4 regions of the Exiguobacterium sp. SH1S21 genome follow, and region 2 is predicted to be linked to each of the others. Evidence: riboswitches for the same ligand, from Rfam matches in the RefSeq annotation. Region 2 holds a riboswitch; each other region holds the start of a gene.
The links. A riboswitch is a leader RNA that binds a small molecule or an ion and turns the genes downstream of it on or off. The one in region 2 is predicted to bind S-adenosylmethionine.

Region 1 (4,210 bases), on a different contig from region 2:
CGATGAGGGCGACCGCATCACCGAGGATGGCGGTCATCATGACCGGTTTTCGGCCGTACAGGTCGGCCAGACGACCGCCGACGACCGATCCGATGAGCGCCATGATCGGTCCGGTCGCCAAGATGACGCCGACTTGGACGTAGCTGTCGAGCTTGTCGCTATAATAGAGGACGAGGAACGGGGCGATCATGAACATCATGACACCGGTGATCGTCTCGCCGAGGAAGCGAATCCAAATGTTACGGTCGAGCCGTTTGAGTGATTGAATCATGCGTTTCACCTGCTTCTACAAAGTAAAAGGGACGAAGGATGCACGGAGGCATACTCGTCCCTACTTGCTTATGTACGCCTCGGAAGACAGGCGGGTGACTTCAGTTCATGAAACGGAAGACCCCGACCTGTCAGTATGAAATTGGATACGATGTGGCTGCGTCATGACTGACATGGCTGGTCCTCCTTTCTGTAAGTTTACTCTTCTTTTCAACTGTATGACAGATTCTTGAAATGTGTCAACATATTTTGACTTGCGTCATAACAGTTCATTTAAATTCTTTCGGGTGAGCCGATAATCGATCAACCGGGACAAGACGACTTGAATCATCGCGGTCACGGGTACGCTGATGAACATCCCGACGAGACCGAACAGGCTCCCCCCGATGATGATCGATGTGATGACCCAGAACGGGGTGATCCCGACACTGTCGCCGAGAATTTTCGGCCCGAGCCAAAGTCCGTCGAACTGTTGCAGCAAGAAGATGAACAACAAGACAAGCAGCGCCGTGAACGGGTCGTAGAAGTAGGTGATGATGAACGCCGGGATCATCCCTAAGAGCGGTCCGACGTATGGGATGAAGTTCAGCACCCCGATGATGACACCGAGCAAGAGCGCGTAAGGTGCACCGATGATCAAGAGCCCGATGACAGCCATCACGCCGATGATGAGACAGTCGAGCGACTTTCCGATGATGTAGCGTTTAAAGATATAGTCCATCTCTTGGAAGATGTCGATCGTCGTCTTCGCCGAAGCGACCGGGAACATCGCATACAGCAGACGCTTGAACATCCGGGCGAACACTTCCTTGTCTTTCAACAAGTAGATCGAGATGACGATCCCGATCAGCAAGTTGATCAACGTCATCGTGAAGCTCGACACGTAACCGACCGAAGACACGACGGCCGTCTCGACCCATCCGGAATAGCGTTCCTCGAACCGATTGAAGTCGATCGCTTGGGCGATCGTCGCATTATACTCCTCGACATACGTTTTCAGCTGCCCGAGAAAGCCGTCGATTTGGCGAATATAAAACGGGAGCTCCTCGATGAGAGAGGCGACGCTCGAATAGATGCGAGGGAACAGCGTCACCGCTGACACGACGAGGATCCCAATGAACGTGACGTAGACGATCAACAAGCCTTGATAACGCTTCAAATGGAACCGCTCTTCTATATAGGATAGGACGGTGTTGAGGAGCAGCGCGATGGCGATCCCCATGATGATCGGCGTCAACAGCTGAAACCCATACTGCATGACCCGAGAAATCGTGTCCGGCTCGCTGATGACTTTCCATAGGACGAGCAGAATCAGCCCGATCACGCTTAACTTCCATATCAATTGACGGTTTAGTTCCAATGGTCTATCCCCTCATGCTGTAAATTTTGCAGAATAACGTTCACCTTTTACTATGAACGTTTTTTTACCGGGATTCAATAGCGGTAAGGAATTTTTGAAATAAGGATTGACAAGGTTGGTAACGTTTGGTTTACTAAATGACATATTACAGAAATTATCAATTGCATATAAAAACACTTTCTATCAAGAGAAGCGGAGGGACTGGCCCGATGAAGCTTCAGCAACAGATTGTTTCAATACTGTGCTAATTCCAGCAAGGTGACCTTGAGAGATGGAAAGGTGGTTGTTTGAATACGTCCGTATCTCGACACCCCTTTCCTCGGAAAGGGGTGTTTTTGCATAGGAGGACTATTCATGACAGACAGACGCTCGAAGTTACTTAAAACGTTACCACCCCAGCATTTCGTCGGACTCGCCGCTGAAGTCGCCGCACTCGAGCGTTCAGGCCGCGACGTCATCCGGCTCGGCCAAGGGACGCCCGACTTGCCGACACCGGCCCCGATCTGCGAGGCGCTGCAGACGGCCCTGCTCGACCCGGCGACACACCAATACGGCCCGTTCCGGGGACAGACGCGCCTGAAGCAAGCGGTCGCGACATTCTACCAGACCGAATACGGCGTCGCGCTCGATGCCGAGACCGAAGTGGCCATCTTGATCGGCAGCAAGTCGGGACTCATCACGCTCCCGCAATGTGTGCTCGAACCGGGTGACGGCATGTTGCTCCCGAACCCGGGTTACCCGGACTACATCTCGGGGGCACGTCTCGCCGGAGCGGTCGTCCACGACCTCGTCCTCCGGGAAGAGAACGGCTATCTTCCTGATTACGAGACGCTCGATCCGCAAGGAGCGCGACTCATGTATTTGAACTACCCGGGCAATCCGACCGGCGCCGTCGCGTCGCCCGCGTTCTTTGACGACACGGTAAGGTTCGCGAATAAGCATGACCTCATGGTCGTCCACGACTTCGCCTACGGCAGCATCGGTTTCGACGGTCACGTCCCGCCGAGCTTCCTGCAGGCGCCGGGTGCGAAAGACATCGGCATCGAGGTGTATACGATGTCGAAGGCGTTCAACATGTCCGGCTGGCGGGTCGCTTTCGCCGTCGGCAACCGCGACATCATCGAGGCGATCAACACGTACCAGGACCACGTCCATGTGAGCGTGTTCTCGGCCATCCAAGAGGCGGCCATCGCCGCGCTCGAGTCACCGCGTTCGCTCCGGGACGACTTGTCACGGTTGTATGAGGCCCGCCGCGACCGGCTCGTCGACGGGTTACGTCAGGCCGGATGGGACATCACGGCCCCGAGTGGCTCGTTCTTCGTCTGGGCGAAAGTGCCGGACGGGGACGCCAAATCGTTCTCCCATAAGCTGCTCCACGAGGCAGGGGTCGCCGTGACGCCGGGCTATTTCTTCGGCTCAGAAGGCGAGCGGTACGTCCGGTTCGGGCTCGTCTCCGCCGAGCCGAAGATCGACGAGGCCGTCGAGCGGATCGAGAAACTGTTTGCGACGTATGAAGAGGTCCGGGCATGATCCGCCAAGCCGTGCTCGAGTACGACCATGCGGATGACGCGCTCGAGCGGCTCGATGAATTGATCGATGGCCGTCGTGCTCACGTGCTGCGCGGACAGAACGGTTTTGACGTCGTCAAGCGCGTCCTGCCAGCGATCACTGCCTATCCGACATCGCTGTTCGGCGGCGAATGCACGGACGCTGAGGTCGAACGGCTCCGTTTGAAAAATGTGGACGTCCTCCTTGCCGTCGGTGGGGGCAAGCTCGTCGACACGGCGAAACTCGTCGCTTACCGGCAAGGTGTCCCGCTGATCGTCATCCCGACGCTCGCCTCGAACTGTGCCGCCTTCACACCGCTCAGCGTCATCTATGACGAGCACGGCACCTATGACCGCTACGACGTGTTTCGCGTCGTCATCGAGCGGGTCATCGTCGACGCAAGGGTCGTGACCGACTCGCCGTACGACTACTTCCGGGCCGGCGTCATCGACACGGTCGCCAAGTTTTACGAGGCCCGCTATTTGAGCGGCGACAGTTCGCCTGATGCCGGCGTCAATACCGGTCTCGCCTTGGCCGAGCAATGCGGCCGGCTCGTCGAACTCGACTTGAGTGAGTCCAGTTTCACCGCGTATGGGCCAGAGACCCGGTTCGCGGTCGATCACATCCTTGCCGTCGGCGGTGCCGTCGGTGGTTTCGGGGACGCCGGGACACGCGTTGCCGTCGCCCACGCTGTCCACAACGCGCTCAGCCGCTTCGAGTCGACCCATCCGTTCTTACATGGCGACAAGGTCGGCTTCGGCCTCCTTGTCCAAGAACGGTTGCGTGGCTCGTCTGACGCCCCATATTTAGAGGCGTGGCTCGCCAGGATCGGCGCGCCGACGTCACTTGAGACGCTCGGACTCGTGCCGGCCGACATCCCGCAACTGGTCGAGGCGGTCCGGGTCGAGACCGAATTGCAACGTTCACCCGTCCCGCTCGATATTGACTATTTGAAAATAATTTTTGAAAATTTAGTATTTTCTGTTTACAAATAAAAGAATTAAAAGTAAGATGATAACAATTAAATAAGAC
Region 2 (4,210 bases):
GGGACAACTTGACGGTACAGCCGTATTCAATCGTTGGGAAAGTGAACAAGTCGTACTTGGCGATCGCTTTACGGAGCGCACCCATGTCAAACGCGGCGTTATGGGCTATGACGACGTCGACGGCGTTCAGTGTCGGATAGAGCTGTTCGAGCACTTCGGGCAATGCCGGGGCGTCCCAGACGTCGCTCGGGCGAATCCCGTGGACGCGAATATTGCCTTGGTCAAAGTCTTCCTCAGGATTGACGAGCAATTGGTTCGTCTCGACGACTTCACCGTCTGTCAGTAGACTCCAACCGACAGAGCAGATGCTCCGACTGTCGCGATTGGCCGTCTCGACGTCGATTGCTAGAATAGAATGTGGCATAAAAGTTCCTCTCTTCGTTAAAAATCTGTACAAAAAAAGTCTAACACAAGGTTAGACTGTAAAGCGATCATGCGGCCGAGAGATGCCGACACGCCTCGGCGCAGCGCAAGCAAGCTTCAGAGCAGCGTTGGCAATGGTCGTACAAGTGACGCCCGCATTCGACGGCACACGTATCACACACTTGCGCGCAGAGCGCCCCGATCGGTCTTGTGAACGCCGAGTCGGTTTCGAGCGCGTTCAAGGTGAGTGTGGCGACTTCGGCACATTCTTTTGTCAACCGGATACATTCCGAGACCATCAGCAGGTCTTCTTCTTGTAAACATTTCGAGAAGCAATGGTTGCTCGCCCGTATACAGTCGATCACGGCCAAAATCGTCTCTTCGACAGAGGCTCGGTTCATTGGAAGTCCCCCTTAAGATAAATGATGTCTTACAATCATTACCCGGTTCGTGTCGACTTAAACCGAGGCGGGGACACAAAAAAGCCGGCCCACATCAGTGGACCGACTTAAGGAATGGAGCATAGCGGGCTCGAACCGCTGACCTCCACGCTGCCAGCGTGGCGCTCTCCCAGCTGAGCTAATGCCCCGTTGGAAATTATTATATCATTCTAATAAATGATTTGGCAATAAGAAAAACGAAAGAACTTTGAAAATCATTTTTTTGAAGTTTAATGGACGTTAGAGCTGGGAAAAATAGATAGGATGTTATATTAAGAAAGCAGGTGCAACGTATGGAGATGATTTTGCTAGCGCTACTGCCCGCACTCATGTGGGGGAGTATCCCGCTGATCGTATCTATTGTCGGCGGCAAGCCGATTCAACAATTGATCGGTACGACGATCGGCGCGATGGTGATGGCGGTTGTCATCGCGCTCGTCTTCAAGCCAGAGTTCACGACGCTCGCGATCGTGACTGGTTTCATATCAGGTGTGTTCTGGGCGCTTGGACAATACCTTCAGTTCCAGTCGTTCCAAATTTTAAGCGTCTCGAAAGCGATGCCGATCAGTACAGGGATGCAGCTTGTCGGGACATCACTGTTCGGGGTCATCGTCCTTGGGGACTGGAAGACATCGACCGAGCTATGGCTCGGCTTCTCGGCCCTCGTCTTGATCATCATTGGGGCCGTCATGACGTCATATCAACAAAATAAAGAATCCGACAGCAGTAGTGCTTTGAAAAAAGGGCTACTCGTGCTCCTCGTTTCGAGCATCGGTTACGTGACGTACGCCGTCCTGACCAACTACTTTGAAGTGGATGGCATCACCGCCATCCTACCGCAGTCACTCGGGATGTTCATCGCCGCGCTCTTGTTCAGCCTTCGTGAAAAAGATGTGAAAAAGTTTGATCCGAAAACGTTCAAGAACATTTTCGCCGGGCTTGCCTGGGGGATCGGGAACTTCGGGTTGTTCGTCTCGAGCGGAGAAGTCGGCATCGCGACGTCTTTCGCACTGTCTCAACTGAACGTCGTCGTCGCGACACTCGGTGGTATTTACTTGTTAAAAGAAGAAAAGACGTCGAAAGAACGCGTCTTCGTCTTTATGGGGATCGGTCTGATCGTGGTCGCTGGATTCATGCTCGGGCTCGCCAAGAGCTAAAAAAACGACGGGCATGAGGCCCGTCGTTGTCAGCTTGTCCACGTCTGGTCGATGAACTCGTCACGGCCAGATTGTTTCCGGTCCGCTTTATAGTGGGCCGGATTTTTTTTATGATAATCTTGATGATAGTCTTCGGCCGGGTAAAAGACGTCAGCCGGTAAGATTTTCGTCACGATCGGTTGTTTGAACTTTCCGCTCGCGGCGAGTTCGTCGCGACTCTGTTCTGCCGCCACGCGTTGCTCTTCCGTATGATAGAAGATGGCGGGCGCATATTGTTGCCCGCGGTCTTGGAACTGGCCGCCGTCGTCGGTCGGATCAGTCTGAATCCAATACAATTCGAGCAGGCGCTCATATGAGAATTGAGAAGGATCGAACGTGATCTCGACGACCTCGTAGTGACCACTCGTGCCTGTCTTGACGTCTTTATACGTCGGATTGTCGACGTGCCCGCCCGTATAACCGGATACGATGCCTTCGATGCCTGGCTGTTCCTCGAACGGTGTCACCATGCACCAAAAACAACCACCTGCGAATGTAGCTTTTTCCAAAATAAAATCCCCCTCATGTTCATTCCAAAAAAACGCCCATGTCATCGACATGAGCGTTTTGTCATATCGTCCAAGGCGATGCCTTGCTGGAAGTAGCACCTTGCCGAAGCAGGTTGCTGTGAAGTCGTAGAGCCAGGTCTCTCGTTCACTCAAGATATCGATATGTAGTTGGTGACAGCATCATATCATCTGTCTCGTTTAAACGTCAACGATTTGGTGTGCGCCGAAGTTGAAATAGCGTGGCACCAACAATCAAGATAATGAGGGCAATGGACGCAGGGAATGCCCACGGCAAATCATCCCCGAACAATTGTAGAAAGAACAGGGCGAACACGGACAGTAAAACAAGGATGTAAGAGCGGGACATGGCTACCTCCAATAACGTTTCTTCTAGTGTATCAAGTTGCACATCCAATGGCGATAAAAAGAAGGGGATTCGATGCATTCAGCGAATACCGAATAACATTGCCTATAAGGAGGGAACTAGATGCAAGACTTATTTGAACTAGACATCGAGACCGCACAGCGCGGCTATAAAGAAGGGACGTTCACGGCCCGGGACGTGACGGCCTACTATTTGACACGGATCGCTAGCTTGAACGATAAACTGAAAGCGGTCATCCAAGTGAACCCAGACGCACTGTTCGAGGCCGAGGCGGCCGAACGTGCCTACGGGCGCGGCGAGCGTTTACCGCTTCTTGGGATTCCCGTATTGATTAAAGACAACATTGAAACAGCAGGGCTCATGAAGACGACTGCCGGCGCCGTCGCGCTCGAGCACCATTTCGCCGGTCGCGACGCCGAGCTCGTCCGTCGGTTGAGGGAACAGGGGGCGGTCATCCTGGGCAAAGCCAATTTGTCGGAATGGGCCAACTTTTTGACAGAAGGGATGCCGAACGGATGGAGCGGCGTCGGGGGGCAGACGCTCAATCCGTATGGTGACAAGCTTGACGTCGGTGGGTCGAGCTCTGGTTCGGCGTCAGCCGTCGCTGCGAACTTGACGTTGCTCGCCGTCGGCAGCGAGACGAGCGGGTCGATCATCCACCCGAGCGTTCATAACAGCATCGTCGGCATCAAGCCGACGGTCGGTCTCATCAGCCGGAGCGGGATCATTCCGATCTCACGGTCGCAAGATACGGCCGGTCCGATGGCGCGGACGCTCCGCGACGCGGTGCTCGCACTAGAAGCGATGTGCGGGGAAGACGACTCGGACCCGGCGACGACACATCTACCGGCCGGTCCACCGTACCGGACGTGTCTCGACGAACGTCAAGCCGTCGGCATGCGTGTCGGTTTCGTGAAGGCTGAACTGTCGGATGAAGAACAGACGCTCTATCAAGCGGCGCTGGCGTTACTCAAAGCGAGCGGGGTCGAGCTCGTCGAAGTCGACCTGCCGTCAAACGACGGACTTGACCAAGGCGACGTCCTCTACCATGAGTTTAAGCTCGGGATCGAGGCGTATTTGGCGACGACAGCGCTCCCGTATGAAACGCTCGACGATTTGATGGACTGGAACAAGCGTCACCCGGAAACGGTCCCGCACGGACAAGTTACGTTCGAGAAAGCGAATCAGTTATCGGGTCGCTTGACCGAGTCGAGCTACCTCGAGCGACGCTTAGCCGACGTCCGGCAGGCGAAAACGGACGGTCTCGACCGTATATTGATGGAACAAACGCTTCACGCCCTGGCGTTGCCACACGAC
Region 3 (4,210 bases), on a different contig from region 2:
AGCTCGGAGATGACGTTGTTGTCGACCGTGTGCACATGGAGTGAACACGTCGCCGCGGTCTTGTTGAACACCTCGACGTGTAGCAGCGTCTCAGCGGACGGTTTGCCAGTTTGTTCGCCAAGCAAGCGACCGGCCGCGTCGACGAGGACGAAATCGTCCGTGGTCCGTTTTCGTTTATCGCGTCCGCTCGCCGTGACGAGGAAAGTCAGCGGGTCGTCGGAGACACGAATCGCCAAATTGCCACTCGTTCCGGGGAACCAGTCGCGCGCGGCGAGTTCGTCTTTAATGTCGGCGAGTTCAAGCCAACGTGCGGTCACGCTCATACGTGCACCTCCTTCATGTGATGGGTGATGTCGTCGAACGTCTCGAACGGGGCGTGGGCGACACCTTCTGCCTCACAGAGCGTGATGAGTTGCCCACGGGCGTAGACGAAATCGGCCCGTTTGGCGATCTCGAAGTCGGTCACCGAGTCACCGATGACGATCAAGCGATCAACGGGATCGACGATCGTCCGGGCGATTGTCGGTTTGCAGCAACCACAATCATTCGTACAATGCGCGTCACAGGCGTAGGGCCAGTCGACGCGTACCGTTTCGGCTGAGAAGTCGGCGACGTTACAGTAGATGTGGTCCGGCGCGACGTGTTCTTGCAAGATCGGGTGCACGAAAAAGTCCATGCCGCCGCTGACGACGTCGAACTTCCAGCCATGTTCTCGGATCTCTTCCAAAAATGCTGGGAAACCTGGGCGCAAGGTGATGCGGTCCAGCAAGTAGTCGTGGTACGCCGAGGCGTCAGCGCTCGGCAACAGTCGGAACATCTGCCCGACCCCGGAGCGGATCGAGATGTCTTGAGCGAGCACGTCGTCTTTTAGCGCGTGCCATTCGGGCGGTGCGAACGCCCGCATCAAAGCGATGATGTTGTCCTCGGCGGTGATCGTCCCGTCGAAGTCACACAAGATGTGAATCGTCATTGTTTTGACCACGCCTTTAGCGCGGCCTCGAGCTCGTTCGTCTGGCTCGCCACGCCCAACACTTGCGCAATCGCTTGTCGGAACGCCTGGGCCCCGGCGGCCGCGCCGTCTGGGTGACCGTGGATACCGCCGCCGGCGTTGATGACGACGTCTGTGCCGAAGTCACGGATGATGTCCGGAACGAGCCCCGGATGAATACCGGCCGACGGGACCGGGAGAATCGGTTTCGTCCAGTGCGGCCGAACGCTAATGTCACGAATCGCGAACGCCTCATCGGGCGGTGTCGCGAGTGAACCATACGGGGACGGGAACAGCGTCAAGTCGGCCCCCGCGAGGCGAATCAACTTTCCGAGTAAGAGCGAGTGGCTGATCGAGCCGGTCAACGCTCCGGCGAACGCCGGATGTGCCAAGATCGGGACATTGATTTCCGGGTCTTTCGCAAGTTCACGGAGTGTGTCGAGCCCGTACGTATAGACGTTGAACAACAGTGCCGTCGCGCCCGCCTCGATCAAGCGGAGCGCTTGGTCACGCAGCCCGAACACCGGACCGCTGAGCGTGATGGCATAGAGCGAACGTTTTCCGGTCGTTTCGAACTGTTCTTGGATGACGGCCGCCCCGATTTTAGCTCGTTCAAGCGACGGAGTGAGCGGGTTGTCGTATAAAATCTCATCGTCTTTGACGATGTCGATGCCGCCGGCGAGCTGGTCTCGAAGTTGCTGTTCTAAGAAGCGTAAATCACGACCGATGATCCCTTTAAAGATGCTCATGACGAGCGGGCGATCATGGACGTCGAGCGACTCACGAACGCCTTGAACACCGAACTTTGCTCCGGGAAATTCAGGCGCAAGCGTTTCGGGTAACGTCAAGTCGATCAAGCGGACCGAGTCATCGAGCGATAATTTCCCGAACGTCGTCGTCAAGATGGATGAGAAGTCGGACGTGACGTTATGGAGCGGATAACGGATCGTGAAGCGGCTCGTCGTTTCCGTGTGCGTCGTTGAGACGACCTCGCCTCGATACGCCTTTAATTGTTCTTGTTCTAGGTGAGGCAGTTCCGTCCACGTGCCGACGGTCAGTTCGAGGGCGATTTTCTCGGCGACAGTCGCGACGCGGTCCGTCCGGCTGATTTCATATGTGGCAGTAATACTCATGTTCGTTCCTCCTTCCGGTCAAACAAAAAAATGACCCCATGCCGAGGCAAGAGGTCATCATAAAAAAATGAACTCTTATCTCTCAGCTTACGCTGCAAGAATTAGCACCGTGCCCAATCGGGTCGGTTGCTGCGACATCATCGGGCTTGTCCCCTCCGTCTGCTCTTGATAAGAATGTATTTTGAAGTTGTGAAATTTAATTGAATTTTGTCACACAATATCCGGTTCGTCAATTCCTTTTTTTGAGAAAAAAAGTTTGAGTTCGTTGTTACCATATATGCATAAAAAAAGTGACCGTTGCTCCAGAAAATTGTCGTTGACAACTTGGTGCTCGAGTAAGTAACATTCATCACAACAAGTTCACACAATCGAATATGACACTCTTATCGCGAGTTGGCAGAGGGAATTGGCCCCATGACGCCGCAGCAACCGACCAGTAGGCACGGTGCTACATCCACCAGACATACGTCTGACAGATGAGAGGAACAACCGTTACGGCTGTGCCTCTTTCTCGCGGAGAAAGGGGCTTTTTTTGTGGGGAATATACCGAAAGGGGAAACAGACATGGCTTATCAACCATTTACAGAACAGACAGTCGTCGAGCACGTCAGAACGTTAGGGTTACTCGAAGACGGGGGCATCGCGCATTGCGAGGAGATCGGGGACGGCAACTTGAACCTCGTCTTCCGCATCCGCCAAGGCGAAACGAGCCTCATCGTCAAGCAGGCGCTACCGTATGCGAAAGTCGTCGGCGAGAGTTGGCCGCTCACACTTGAACGGGCGTGGATCGAGCAGCTCGCGTTGCGCGAATTCGCCAGTGTCGTCCCGCGTTTCGTCCCGGTCGTTCTCGGCAGTGACCGGACGCTCGCCTACACGATTTTAGAGGACCTGTCCGACTTTGATATCGTCCGGACGGGCTATTTGGAAGGGAAAGCGTATCCTGAACTCGCCCGTCACATCGGTGAGTTTTTAGGACAGACGTTGTTTGAGACGTCCGACTATGCGGCCGGCCCGATCGAGAAGAAGCGGAAAGAACGGGATTACTACAACCCGGAACTATGCGATATCACTGAAAAACTGATCTTCACCGATCCGTACAAAGATGCCGAGTCGAACAACATCGAAACCGCGCTCCGTCCGGACGTCGAAGCGCTTTGGGGTGACCTGAAATTGAAAGTGGAGGTCACGAAACTGAAAGTCGGTTTCGTCACGAAACATGACGCGCTCTTGCACGGGGACTTACATACAGGTAGCATCTTTGCGACGCAACAAGAGACGAAAGTCATCGATCCGGAGTTCGCTTTTTACGGTCCGTTCGGTTTTGACATCGGGCAAATCGTCGCCCATTTGACGCTATCGACGTTCCATGACACACTCAAACGGTTCGAGCGGTTCACCGACGTATTGACGGTATGGGAGACGTTTGAAAAGACGTTCCGGACGAAGTTTGAGACGGCGGTCGAACCGTTCAACACGGACGGGTTCGTCGATGAGCTACTTCAAACCATCTTTAGCGACACGATCGGCTATGCCGGATGTGAGCTGATTCGCCGCGCCATCGGCCTCGCCGGAGTCAATGACCTCGAGACGTTACCGGAAACGGTCCGGCTCGAGCGGAAACGGGAAGCGCTCACGCTCGGCACGACGCTCATTAAACAGCGCCATGATATCCGTTCGATCGATGAATTAGTGACGCTGTTAGCGGGGGTACGCGTATGACAGTCCAAAACATTCGCTTCGAACCGTCCCGGGACGAGCTCGTCATTTTAGACCAAACGTTACTGCCCCATGAAGAGCGGTACGTGACGATCGCGACGCTCGAACAGGCGGAACACGCTATCGAGACGTTGCAAGTCCGAGGTGCGCCGGCCATCGCCTATTTCGGCGCATTTGTGCTCGCGAAAGAAGCGATCCGGCTCCAAGATGACCCGGACTTCACACGCCGGCTTGACCTCGTCGGCCGTCGATTGATCGCGACGCGACCGACGGCGGTCAATCTTCAAAACGTGATCGAGTCACTTCTCAGGCTGAACGTCGGCGGCGACTTTGAAAGGATCGCGACCGACATCAAACATCGGGCCATCGCGCT
Region 4 (4,210 bases), on a different contig from region 2:
AGTCGTCTGTCGGCGGTCTCGTCGACACGATCAAAGAAGATCCGGCCGGTAAAGCGTCTCAAGTCATCGAGCAAGTGAAATCGGCTTCAGGTATGATTCAAGAAGTATCGACCGATGTGCAAAACGTCTATGAAAAAGTTGTCGGTGAAGTCGACACGGTCAAACAAGACGTGAACAAAGTCGTCGAGACAGCCCAGGAAGCAAAATCAGATTTGCAAGATATTGGCGAGAAAGTCGTCGAGGCGAAAGATACGGCACTTGGCAACGAGAACGCAACAAACGAAAATAAACCACAAGCATAATAAAAAACGACCTTTCTCACGAAAGGTCGTCTTTTTGTGCTTATGCGAAACGTTTTGCGCCTTCTTCAAGCACTGCCGCTTTGTCCGTTTGCTCCCATGGGAGTTCAACGTCTGTGCGACCAAAGTGTCCGTAAGCTGCTGTCTGTCTGTAGATCGGGCGACGAAGGTCGAGCATCTTGATGATGCCGGCCGGACGAAGGTCGAAGTTCTCACGAATGAGTTCAACGAGTTCAGTCTCGCTCAATTTACCAGTGCCGAACGTGTCCACCGCGATTGAAACCGGGTGTGCGACACCGATCGCGTATGCAAGTTGAACTTCCGCTTTGTCAGCAAGTCCAGCTGCCACGAGGTTTTTCGCCACGTAGCGGGCCGCATATGCTGCCGAACGGTCAACTTTGGTAGGATCTTTACCTGAGAACGCACCACCGCCGTGGCGAGCGTATCCACCGTATGTGTCGACGATGATTTTACGTCCTGTAAGACCTGCATCACCTTGTGGTCCACCGATGACGAAACGGCCAGTCGGGTTGATGAAGTATTTTGTCTCGGCGTCGATGAGTTCAGCCGGGATGACTGCTTCGATCACGTGTTCTTTAAGGTCCGCTTGGATCTGCTCGAGCGTGATGTCTTCTGCATGTTGTGTCGAGATGACGATCGTATCGATACGGACCGGGTTGTTGTCTTGGTCGTATTCGACAGTTACTTGTGTCTTACCGTCTGGACGAAGGTAAGCAAGCGTTCCGTTTTTGCGAACTTCTGCCAAGCGACGTGACAATTTGTGAGCGAGTGAGATCGGGAGCGGCATGAGTTCAGGTGTCTCGTTCGTTGCATAACCGAACATGAGGCCTTGGTCACCGGCACCGATCGCATCGATCTCTTCGTCAGTCATTTGACCTTCACGAGCTTCGAGCGCTTGGTCGACACCGAGGGCGATGTCTGCCGACTGCTCGTCGATTGCTGTGAGTACAGCACAAGTCTCAGCGTCAAAACCATATTTGGCACGCGTGTAGCCGATTTCACGAACAGTTTCACGTACAACTTTCGGGATATCCACGTAAGTCGATGTCGTGATTTCACCAGCTACGAGCACGAGACCTGTCGTGACAGACGTCTCAGCCGCAACGCGGGCGTTTGGATCTTCAGCCAAAATGGCATCCAAAATCGCATCTGAGATTTGGTCACAAATTTTATCCGGATGTCCTTCAGTGACGGACTCCGAAGTGAAAAGTCGACGGTTCAAGTTTGACATTTCGAAAAACCTCCTATTAATAAGGGTGATGTGTGGACGGTACTCGTTCCCCTTACGCGTTGCTTTGGGACGGTAATGAAAAAAACCTTTCGCCACGTTCAATGGGAAAGGTTGAATCGTTCTTCCTTACCCTCTTATCGTTCGAAGCTGTCGCTTCGCTTCAGGATAGCACCTTTTCCGAAAAAAACTACAGGATCGGACGGTTGCTGGGCTTCGTAGGGCCTTGTTCCCTCCACCGCTCAGAATAAGAGTATCCGTTACGAACACCATCATATAAATGCCATACCGTTCTGTCAAGCGTATCTGCTTAATTTGTAAATTTCTTCGTAATCACGGAAATCATTTATGTTTGTGAAATATCAAACATTTTTTTGACGGTTTCCGTTTTTTCACTCCCCGCTTATACAGAATATGTTAGAATGTCCTTGTAAGAAAGCGCTTACTTTAAAGGGTAAAGAAATGCTTGTTTTTGATTAGTGTGTCACATATAATAAAAATGTCATACTAATCAAACGCGGAAGTATGCGGATTTCATCCACATCTATTTAGGGGAAAGGTGGGATTCAGGATGGCGACTACGCTCCTGAAAATCGAAGAATTAATTAAAGGTGCCGATGTATTACGGAACTTAACGGTTCCAGAATTGGTGGAAGAAGCCATTCGTAACGGTGAAGGCGTACTGACGAAAGACGGGGCTTTATCGGTCAGTACAGGGAAATTCACAGGGCGGTCACCGAAAGACAAATTCGTCGTCCAAGATGAAGTCAGCAACTCGTTAGTGGATTGGGGGCCGGTCAATCAGCCGATCGCAGAAGAAAAATTTACCGCTCTTCTCGACAAAGTCCTCACCCATCTCGAGACGAAACAGAAGCTGTATTATCTCGAAGCTTCGGCTGGAGCAGATGAGCACTACACGCTACCGGTACGCGCCATCACCGAGTACGCGTGGCACAGCTTGTTCGCGAAGCAGTTGTTCTTGCGGGAGTGGCCGACAGCCGGTGCGTTTGACCCATTCACGGTCATTTATGCGCCGAGCTACAAGGCCGACCCAACAGTTGACGGGACAAACTCAGAAACGTTTATCCTCGTTTCTTTCGCCAAGCGTACCATTCTGATCGGGGGAACAGAATACGGCGGCGAAATCAAAAAATCAATCTTCTCGGTCATGAACTTCCTATTACCTGAACAGCACGTCTTGTCGATGCATTGCTCGGCCAACGTCTCGGACGCCGGGGAGACGGCGCTCTTTTTCGGACTATCGGGCACGGGCAAGACAACGCTCTCGGCCGATACGGAACGTCATCTCATCGGTGACGATGAGCACGGTTGGTCACCAGACGGCATCTTCAACATCGAAGGAGGTTGCTACGCCAAGACGATCAACTTGTCGCGTGAGAACGAGCCGCAAATTTATGACGCCATCCGTTTCGGCTCGTTGATTGAAAACGTCGTCTTGAACGAAGACCGCTCAGCCGACTACAAAAACATCTCGCTCACCGAGAACACGCGAGCAGCTTACCCGATTCAATTTATCGATAACGCGATGCTCCCTTCACGGGCCGGCCACCCGAACACGATCGTCTTCTTGACGGCCGATGCTTACGGGGTGCTCCCGCCGATCAGCAAGTTGACGAAAGAGCAAGCGATGTATCACTTCCTATCCGGCTACACGTCAAAACTAGCCGGGACGGAGCGCGGCGTGACCGAGCCACAAGCAACGTTCTCGACTTGCTTCGGCTCACCGTTCTTGCCGCTCGCCCCGGAACGGTACGCCGACATGCTCGGTAAGTTGATCGAGCAGCATAACGTCGACGTCTACCTCGTCAACACGGGTTGGACCGGCGGGGCTTACGGTGAAGGGTCACGTATGAAGCTCAGCTACACACGGGCCATGGTGAACGCCGCGATCAACGGTCAATTGCGTGACGTCGACACTGTGAAGCATGACATCTTCAACGTCGACATCCCGGTCCATATCGATGGCGTCCCACAAGACGTGCTCAACCCACGTGACACTTGGAAAGATACAGCTCATTACGATGTCGAAGCACGAGCGCTCGCCTTGAAGTTCCAACAAAACTTTAAACGATTCACGAAAGCGAGTGAGAAAGTCATCGCTGCCGGCCCAATCGTCTTTTAACTCAAAATGACTAGTACCCCGCTCGGGCACTAGTCATTTTTTCTTGCAATCGCCAACATCCAATCCATCGCTCGGTCCGTCGTCTTCCATTTTTCCCAGAACGGGAGCTGATGGGCGAACGGCAAGATCCAAAGCTCTGCTTGCGAACCGATCTTGTCGGCGAGGGCGGTCGCATGACGAAGCCGGACTTGCTCGTCGTCCGTCCCATGAATGAGTAGCGTCGGCGCCTGCCAGTCTTTGAAGAGCGGAGACCGTTCGACATACGCCTCATGGACCGCCTCCGGGTCTCCCCCGGTCATCCGGCGCAACATTTTCCGCATCGAACGCTGTTCTTCATACGTCCACTCCAAATTCGTCACACCCGCCCACGACGTGACCGACGTGACGGGACGTTTTGATGCGAGCGACAACGCCATCATGCCGCCACGGGAAAAGCCGAGGGCGTGAATCGTCTGGTGCGTCCGGCTAATGCGGTCATACAGAGACACGACGTCCTCTAAGTCGGCGCCTCCGAAATCC

Region 1: another riboswitch for S-adenosylmethionine. It lies ahead of EVJ24_RS07815 (aminotransferase class I/II-fold pyridoxal phosphate-dependent enzyme); the one in region 2 lies ahead of msrA (peptide-methionine (S)-S-oxide reductase MsrA).
Region 3: another riboswitch for S-adenosylmethionine. It lies ahead of EVJ24_RS02610 (2,3-diketo-5-methylthiopentyl-1-phosphate enolase); the one in region 2 lies ahead of msrA (peptide-methionine (S)-S-oxide reductase MsrA).
Region 4: another riboswitch for S-adenosylmethionine. It lies ahead of metK (methionine adenosyltransferase); the one in region 2 lies ahead of msrA (peptide-methionine (S)-S-oxide reductase MsrA).

The regions. Positions count from the first base shown of each region.
Region 1 covers NZ_SJUY01000004.1:190,344-194,553, reverse strand. The annotation lists gene EVJ24_RS07825 (MDR family MFS transporter) at 1-271, opposite strand, end outside; gene EVJ24_RS07820 (AI-2E family transporter) at 530-1,630, opposite strand; SAM riboswitch class I at 1,808-1,908, shown strand; gene EVJ24_RS07815 (aminotransferase class I/II-fold pyridoxal phosphate-dependent enzyme) at 1,985-3,160, shown strand; gene EVJ24_RS07810 (iron-containing alcohol dehydrogenase) at 3,157-4,173, shown strand.
Region 2 covers NZ_SJUY01000002.1:2,776-6,985, reverse strand. The annotation lists gene EVJ24_RS03485 (3'-5' exonuclease) at 1-364, opposite strand, end outside; gene EVJ24_RS03480 (four-helix bundle copper-binding protein) at 432-764, opposite strand; tRNA gene EVJ24_RS03475 (tRNA-Ala) at 880-952, opposite strand; gene EVJ24_RS03470 (GRP family sugar transporter) at 1,097-1,960, shown strand; gene msrA (peptide-methionine (S)-S-oxide reductase MsrA) at 1,990-2,508, opposite strand; SAM riboswitch class I at 2,570-2,669, opposite strand; gene EVJ24_RS15430 (hypothetical protein) at 2,714-2,875, opposite strand; gene EVJ24_RS03460 (amidase family protein) at 2,996-4,210, shown strand, end outside.
Region 3 covers NZ_SJUY01000001.1:532,086-536,295, reverse strand. The annotation lists gene EVJ24_RS02620 (methylthioribulose 1-phosphate dehydratase) at 1-323, opposite strand, end outside; gene EVJ24_RS02615 (2-hydroxy-3-keto-5-methylthiopentenyl-1-phosphate phosphatase) at 320-970, opposite strand; gene EVJ24_RS02610 (2,3-diketo-5-methylthiopentyl-1-phosphate enolase) at 967-2,121, opposite strand; SAM riboswitch class I at 2,194-2,296, opposite strand; SAM riboswitch class I at 2,502-2,604, shown strand; gene mtnK (S-methyl-5-thioribose kinase) at 2,686-3,840, shown strand; gene mtnA (S-methyl-5-thioribose-1-phosphate isomerase) at 3,837-4,210, shown strand, end outside.
Region 4 covers NZ_SJUY01000008.1:159,050-163,259, reverse strand. The annotation lists gene EVJ24_RS11950 (YtxH domain-containing protein) at 1-302, shown strand, start outside; gene metK (methionine adenosyltransferase) at 343-1,551, opposite strand; SAM riboswitch class I at 1,683-1,802, opposite strand; gene pckA (phosphoenolpyruvate carboxykinase (ATP)) at 2,120-3,691, shown strand; gene EVJ24_RS11935 (alpha/beta hydrolase family protein) at 3,721-4,210, opposite strand, start outside.